DNA from 2 places in the Streptomyces solicamelliae genome. Region 1 is predicted to be linked to the other one. Evidence: riboswitches for the same ligand, from Rfam matches in the RefSeq annotation. Region 1 holds a riboswitch; the other holds the start of a gene.
What was found. A riboswitch is a leader RNA that binds a small molecule or an ion and turns the genes downstream of it on or off. The one in region 1 is predicted to bind cobalamin.
Positions count from the first base shown of each region.

Region 2: another riboswitch for cobalamin. It lies ahead of cobN (cobaltochelatase subunit CobN); the one in region 1 lies ahead of ABZO31_RS06905 (cobalamin biosynthesis protein).

Region 1 covers NZ_CP160404.1:1,486,308-1,490,139, reverse strand. Annotated here, with positions in the region: gene ABZO31_RS06910 (cobyric acid synthase) at 1-183, opposite strand, end outside; gene ABZO31_RS06905 (cobalamin biosynthesis protein) at 180-1,142, opposite strand; cobalamin riboswitch at 1,174-1,302, opposite strand; gene ABZO31_RS06900 (hypothetical protein) at 1,438-1,659, opposite strand; gene ABZO31_RS06895 (inorganic phosphate transporter) at 1,672-2,931, opposite strand; gene ABZO31_RS06890 (alpha/beta hydrolase) at 3,261-3,832, shown strand, end outside.
Region 2 covers NZ_CP160404.1:3,793,598-3,797,429, forward strand. Annotated here, with positions in the region: gene cobN (cobaltochelatase subunit CobN) at 1-1,755, opposite strand, end outside; cobalamin riboswitch at 1,792-1,936, opposite strand; gene ABZO31_RS17675 (cobalamin biosynthesis protein CobG) at 2,012-3,253, shown strand; gene ABZO31_RS17680 (precorrin-8X methylmutase) at 3,250-3,832, shown strand, end outside.

The DNA of each region.
Region 1 (3,832 bases):
GGCCTGCGCCCGGCCGATCTCCGCGCCCTCCCGGGTCACGAAGGAGTTCAGGGACATGTTCTGTCCCTTGAACGGCGCGACCTTGATCCCCTGCCGGACCAGCCAGCGGCAGATGCCGGCCGTGACGACGCTCTTGCCCGCGTCGGACGTGGTCCCGGCGACCAGCAGCCCCCCGCCTCTCATGCACCCCTCCGCTTCATCGCGTTCACGATCATCCGGCCGCCCACACAGACCCCCAGCGTCAGTGCCGTCACCCGGCGCGACAGCGTCACCGCCCGCTCGATGTCGGCGACCGCCACCGCCCGTCCCGCCCCGTTGAGCACCGGCCGGTGCTCGACCCGGCCGCCGTACGCGAGCGTGCCCCCGAGACGTACCCCGAGCGCCCCCGCGAACGACGCCTCCACCGGGCCCGCGTTGGGGCTCGGGTGCTTCGCCGCGTCCGCGCGCCAGGCGCGGACCGCGCCGCGCGGGTCGCCGCCGGCGGCGACGGCGAGCGCCGCGGTCAGCCGGGCGCCGGGCCAGCCGGCCAGGTCGTCGAGCCGCGCCGAGGCCCAGCCGAACCGGCGGTACCGCGGCGACTTGTGGCCGACCATCGCGTCCAGGGTGTTCACCGCGCGGAAGCCGACGAGGCCCGGCACGCCCGCCACCGCACCCCAGACCAGCGCGCCCACCACCGCGTCGGAGGTGTTCTCGGCGACCGACTCCACGACCGCGCGGGCCATCGCCGGACCGTCCAGGGACTGCGGGTCGCGGCCGCACAGATGCGGCAGCCGCTCGCGGGCGACGTCCAGGTCGCCGGCGGCGAGTGCGCCGCCGATGGCGCGGGCCTCCCGGCCCAGGGTGGTGCCGCCGACGACGGCCCAGACGGAGGCGGCGGTCAGCGCCACGGACGCGGCGCCCCGGCCTCGTACGGCCCGGGCCGCGAGCGCCCCCGCGGCGGCCGCGCCGCCCGCGCAGACGGCGGTGTGCAGCGCGCCCCAGCCGCGGTGGTCGCGCCAGAGCAGCCGCTCGACCGCTCCGGCGGCGCGGCCGAAAGCGGCGACGGGGTGGCCCCGGCGGGGGTCGCCCAGGGCGAGATCGGCCACCAGACCGGCGGTGGCGCCGTACGCGTAGACAGCTGTGGCTGTGCTGCGGCCAGGCATGGCGCATTGTCCTCACTCAGGGTCCGCGCCCTGGCTCGACGTGACCGGCGGCGAGAGTTCCTGGCTCCCGGGGGACTGTCTCGTACCCCGGTCACAGTGGCGGGACCGCGCCGGATTCGCACCGGGCTTCCTCTTCGTTGCCGCCGTAATGGCCCCGTGAGTCCACCACGCCCCGCGAACAGCCGTCAACTCACCCTTGACCTGCGACGGGTCACTGTGCGAAGCACCACAGACACGACGGCCGGGCGGGCCGCACCCGAAGGTGCGGCCCGCCCGGCCGGTGGTTCCCGGATCGTCAGGCGACGATCAGATAGATGCCGTACGCGACGGCCGCCGCGCACAGTGCGAAGCAGGCGTACGCGCCGGTGCGCGCCAGGGTGGCGGAGCCGCCCTGCGCGGCGGCCTGCTCCTGCTTGGAGAGGCCGACGACGCCGAGGGTGAAGAGGCCCACGAGGGCGACGGTCGCCACGAGGCTGACTCCGAAGACGGAGCCGAGAGCTGCCCAGTCGATCTTCATGTCGTTCGTTCCTTACACCGCGGCGGCGGAGGCCGGGGGAGCTGCCGGGTCCGTGGGGGCCGGCGTGGGGATGGTGGTCTTGAGGCCCTCGTCCGCGACGGCGGCGACGGAGCCGGCCGGCGGCGGGGTGACGGCGGCGATGGCCGTGGTGACGACGCCCGCGGGCTCGTCGTCGACGTCGTTGACGTTGGTGTGGTCGACGACCTGGCGGCGGGAGATGACCCAGATGGCCAGGCAGGAGGTGATCAGGAAGGCCGTGACGGCGGCCACGCCCCAGTCGCCCTGGCGGGCGACGTACTCGGCGCCGGCGCCGACCAGCGCCGCGGCCGGAAGGGTCAGGCCCCAGGCCACGAACATCCGGGTGGCCGTCGACCAGCGGACGACACCGCCCTTGCGGCCCAGACCCGCGCCCATGACGGCGCCGGAGCAGGAGTGCGTGGTGGAGAGGGAGAAGCCCAGGTGGGAGGAGGCCAGGATGACCGTGGCCGCGCTGGTCTGGGCGGCGAAGCCCTGCTTCGGCTCGAGGTCCGTCAGGCCCTTGCCCATCGTGCGGATGATGCGCCAGCCGCCGAGGTAGGTGCCGAGCGCGATCGCCAGACCGGCGGAGACGATGACCCAGACCGGCGGGTTGGAGCCGGGGGCGAGGACGCCGCCGGCGACCAGGGCGAGGGTGATGATGCCCATCGTCTTCTGCGCGTCGTTGGTGCCGTGCGCGAGGGAGACGAGACCGGCGGACGCGATCTGGCCGGCCCGGTAGCCCTTCTCCGTCGTCTTGCCGCCGGCGTTCCGGTCGAGCCGGTACGAGAGGCGGGTGGCGAACATCGCGGCGAGGCCGGCGACCAGCGGGGCGGCGATGGCCGGGAGGAGGACCTTCGTGAGGACGACGTCGCCGTTGACGCCGCTGACGCCGATCGAGGCGACGGTCGCGCCGATGAGGCCGCCCATCAGGGCGTGGGAGGAGCTGGACGGCAGGCCGACCAGCCAGGTCACCAGGTTCCAGAGGATGGCGCCGACGAGTGCCGCGAGGATGACTTCCGGTTGGATGCCCTCCTCGTTGACGAGTCCCTTGGAGATCGTGTTGGCGACCTCGACGGACAGGAAGGCGCCGACGAGGTTCAGCACGGCGGACATGGCCACCGCCGTCTTCGGCTTGAGTGCACCGGTCGAGATGGTGGTGGCCATCGCGTTCGCGGTGTCGTGGAAACCGTTCGTGAAATCGAACACGAGAGCTGTCACGACCACAATGGCGAGCAGCAGCGTGATGTGTTCCATTTACCCAGGCAATCGTTTGACGTCAGTGGCTGGTTGAACGTAGGCAACCTGGGTGAACGGAAGATGAACTGGGCCAGGCGGTGGGGTGTCTCCATCCGGTATCCAGTGGTTCCGCTTCGCCCTCGGGGTGCCCGTGGGTCACTCGAACGAGAGGGGTGCGACCGCCGGTCACGCCCGCAGTCGCGGGAGAGCGGGCGGCATGTGCCGGTTTTGCCGCACTCGTCCACCCTGCCGGAAACCCCGCCCGGACCCGCCCCGATGAGATTCTGGTCACTCCGCCGGCCCCGCGTCCGCTGGCACGCCGCGGCACCCGTGCCGACACTGGAACGGTGCGCCCGGCTACAGCGACGGCAGCGGCCGTCACCACCCTGATCGGTGTCGGTGCGGCCCTCTACGCGGCCGGCCGGTACGCCAGCGACGCGGCCCTCAACCTGCCGCCCGGCCGGGCCCTGCCCGGCGACCCGAGACTCACCGTGCACGCCACCGGCCCCGGCCGGATCACCCTCACCCGCAGCCTCGCCGCACTGCGGCCCGGCACGTACGGCATCGAGGGCCCCGAGACGCACGCCGTCGTCGGCCCCGTCCTCGACCACGTCCCGCACAGCCCCGACACCGTCGTACGCCGCCTCGAACGCGTCGAACTGGGGGACCTGCGGACCGGCGCCCGGGTCCGGCTCACCCCGCAGCTGCACACCGGCACCCCGCTCAGCGCCCTCGGCATCGACTACCAGGACGTCGAGATCGCCGGCGAGCTCGGCACCCTGCCCGCCTGGTACGTGCCCGGACCCCGCCGCACCTGGGTGATCACCCTGCACGGCCTCGGCACCACCCGGCAGCACCCGCTGAACCTGCTGCCCTTCCTGCACCGCCGGCAGATCCCCGTCCTGCTGCCCGCCTACCG
Region 2 (3,832 bases), 2.3 Mb from region 1:
CGCCATCGGCGGCACGAGGTGGTCGACGAGTGTGGCGTGGACGCGCCGCTTGGCCTGGGTGCCCTCGCCGGGGTCGTTGACGAGGAACGGGTAGACCAGCGGCAGATCGCCCAGCGCCGCGTCCGGGCCGCACGCCGCGGACAGGCCCGCGTTCTTGCCCGGCAGCCATTCGAGGTTGCCGTGCTTGCCCAGGTGGACCATTGCGTCCGCGCCGAACCCTCCGTCCTCGGCTCGGGCGGCGATCCACCGGTAGGCGGCCAGGTAGTGGTGCGAGGGCGGCAGATCGGGGTCGTGGTAGATCGCGATCGGGTTCTCGCCGAAGCCGCGCGGCGGCTGGATGAGGATCAGCAGGTTCCCGCGGCGCAGGGCCGCGAGGACGATGTCGCCCTCCGGGTTGCGGGACCGGTCGAGGAACATCTCGCCGGGGGCCGGGCCCCAGTGCTCCTCGACCTGCTCGCGCAGTTCGGCGGGGAGTTCGGCGTACCAGCGCTTGTAGTCGGCGGCCGGGATGCGGACGGGATTCCGGGCCAGCTGCTCCTCGGTGAGCCAGTCCTGGTCGTGGCCGCCGGCCTCGATCAGCGCGTAGATCAGCTCGTCGCCGTCGCCGGAGACCAGGCCGGGGATGTCGGCCGTCGGGCCGAAGTCGTAGCCCTCGGCGATCAGGCGCCTGAGCAGCTCGACCGCGGAGGCCGGGGTGTCGAGGCCGACCGCGTTGCCGATCCGGGAGTGCTTGGTCGGGTAGGCGGAGAGGACGAGCGCCAGCTTCTTCTCGGCGTTCGGGATGTGCCGCAGACGCGCGTGGCGGACGGCGATGCCGGCGACGCGGGCGGCGCGCTCGGCGTCGGCGACGTACGCGGGCAGGCCGTCCTCGTCGATCTCCTTGAAGGAGAACGGGACGGTGATCAGACGGCCGTCGAACTCGGGGACGGCGACCTGGCTGGCGGCGTCCAGCGGGGAGAGACCCTCGTCGTTCTCCTCCCACGCCTCCCGGGAGCCGGTCAGGCACAGCGCCTGCAGGACGGGCACGTCGAGGGCGGCGAGCGCGCCCGCGTCCCACGCCTCCTCGTCGCCGCCGGCCTGCGCCTCGGCGGGCTTGGTGCCGCCGGCGGCGAGGACGGTGGTGACGATCGCGTCCGCACCCTTCAGGCGGTCGAGCAGCTCCGGCTCGGGGGCGCGCAGGGACGCCACGTACAGCGGCAGGGCCTGCGCGCCGGCGTCCTCGATCGCGTCGCAGAGGGCGCCGACGAAGGCGGTGTTGCCGCTCATGTGGTGGGCGCGGTAGTAGAGCACGGCGATGGTGGGGCCGCTGTCGTTCCTCCGCGCACGGTCCAGCGGGCCCCAGGTCGGCGCGGCCGTCGGGGACTCGAAGCCGTGGCCGGTCAGCAGCACGGTGTCGGACAGGAAGCGGGCCAGCTGCTCCAGGTTGTCCGGGCCGCCGTGCGCCAGGTAGGCGTGCGCCTCGGTGGCCACGCCGACCGGCACGGTGGAGGCGCTCATGAGCTGGGCGTCCGGGGCCTGTTCGCCGGTCAGGACGACGACCGGCTTTCCGGCGGCGAGGATCGTGTCGAGCCCCTCCTGCCAGGCGCGGACGCCGCCGAGGAGGCGGACGACGACGAGGTCGGCGTCGTCCAGCAGACCCGGCAGGTCGTCGGCCGGGAGGCGGGACGGGTTGGCGAAGCGGTACTCGACCGGGCCGCCGGCCGCACGGGCGCTGAGCAGGTCGGTGTCGGAGTGCGACAGCAGCAGGATTCGCATGCGAGCGCTGGCCTTCCTCGGGGTTTCCGCGCCCCGGGTGGTCTGGTGGACGGCAGGGAGTTCCTGACTCACCGTCCCCCCGGTGTCGGCGGGGGCCGGCTCACAGTGGCGGGACCGCGCCGGAATCTCACCGGGCTTCCTCCCCGGGGTCCTTCGACCCCATGCCGTCTGCATAGTAGATCCTGGCCGCGGCGGGCCGGGCGGGGCCGCGGAGTCGACCGGATCACACCTCGTGGAAGGCCGGTTTCCCGTGGGTATGCTCGCCGCCATGCCGCCCACCCCACGCACCTCGCCCGAGTCGGGCGAACCTCTCATACGGGACCGAGGCGACGCCTGCCCCGGGGCGCTGCGTCTGCACCCCGCCGACGACGGGCGTCTGGCCCGACTGCGCCTGCCCGCAGGGCGTTTGACGATACGTCAGCTGGAGGTTCTGGCCGACGCGGCGCTCCGGCTCGGCGACGGGCAGGTGTCCGTCACGTCCCGCGGCAACGCGGAGCTGCGGGGTCTCGGCGACGGCTGTGGGGCGGAGCTGGCGGCGCTCCTGGCGGACGTGGGCCTGCTGCCCTCGGCGGCGCACGAACGGATCCGCAACATCGTGGCCTCCCCGGCCGCCGGCCTGGACGGACTCGGCTGCGCGGACGTGCAGTTGTGGGCAGGGGAGCTGGACACGCTGCTGTGCGCGCAGGAGTGGACCCCGTCCCTTTCGGGCCGTTTCCTCTTCGTCCTCGACGACGGCCGCGGCGACGTGGCGGGCCTCGGCGGCGATGTGACCTTGATCGCAGAGCCGGACGGCACGGCGCTGCTGCACGTCGGCGACGAGGCGTACCGCGTCGCGGCCGCCGACGCCCCCCGCGCGGCCCTGGCCGCCTCGGACGCCTTCCTGCGCGCGGCGCGGGAGAGCGGGGCGTGGCGGGTACGGGAGCTGCCCGAGGACGAGGCCCTCGACCTCGCCGCCGCGCTCGCCCGCGCGGGCGTGGACGCCGAGCGCGTCCCCGTACCGCCGCCGCTCCCGCAGGGCGCGCCGCCCGTGCCCGGGGTGCTCGGGGCGGACGCGCTGTACGTGCTCGCGCCGCTCGGGCGGTTCACCACGGGCCAGTTGCGGGCGCTGGCGGCCACCGGCCCGGTGCGGCTCACGCCCTGGCGCGGGGTGGTCGTGACCGGCGCGGGCGCCGGGCGGCTGCCCGCCCTGGCCGCGTACGGCCTGATCACCCGCCCCGACTCGCCCTGGACGGGCGTCGGCGCGTGCACCGGCCGCCCCGGCTGCGCCAAGTCCCTCGCGGACGTCCGGGGCGACGCCCTCCGGGCCGCCCGCGCGAGCGCCGGGGCGGCGGGCCTGCTCCCGGTCTACCTCTCCGGCTGCGACCGCCGCTGCGGCCACCCGCACGGCGACTGGGTCGACGTCCTCGCCACCGCCGGCGGCGACTACCTCGTGAACGGCGTCCCCGTCCCCCGTACCTCCCTGCCCGAAGCCGTCGCCACGGCCCGTACGACGAGATGAGCGAGAGCAACAGGATGTTCGACTACGAGAAGGACGGCGCGGAGATCTACCGCCGGTCCTTTGCCACGATCCGCGCCGAGGCGGATCTCGCGGATCTGCCCGCCGACGTGAGCCAGGTCGCGGTACGGATGATCCATGCCTGCGGCATGACCGACCTCGTCGAGGACATCGCCTACTCGCCGGGCGTCGTCTCCGCCGCCCGCACCGCGCTGCAGGCCGGCGCGCCGATCCTGTGCGACGCGCAGATGGTCGCCAGCGGCGTCACCCGCAAGCGGCTGCCCGCCGACAACGAGGTGCTCTGCGCGCTGTCCGACCCGGCGGTGCCGGAGCTCGCCGCGCAGCTCGGCACCACCCGCAGCGCCGCCGCGTTCGAGGTGCTGCGCGACCGCCTCGAAGGCTCCGTCGTCGCCATCGGCAACGCGCCCACCGCGCTCTTCCACCTCCTGGAGATGATCGCGAAGGGCGCGCCCCGCCCGGCGGCCGTGCTCGGCATTCCGGTCGGCTTCATCGGCGCCGCCGAGTCGAAGGACGCCCTCGCCGCGAGCGAGCTCGGCCTGGAGTACCTGGTCGTCCGCGGCC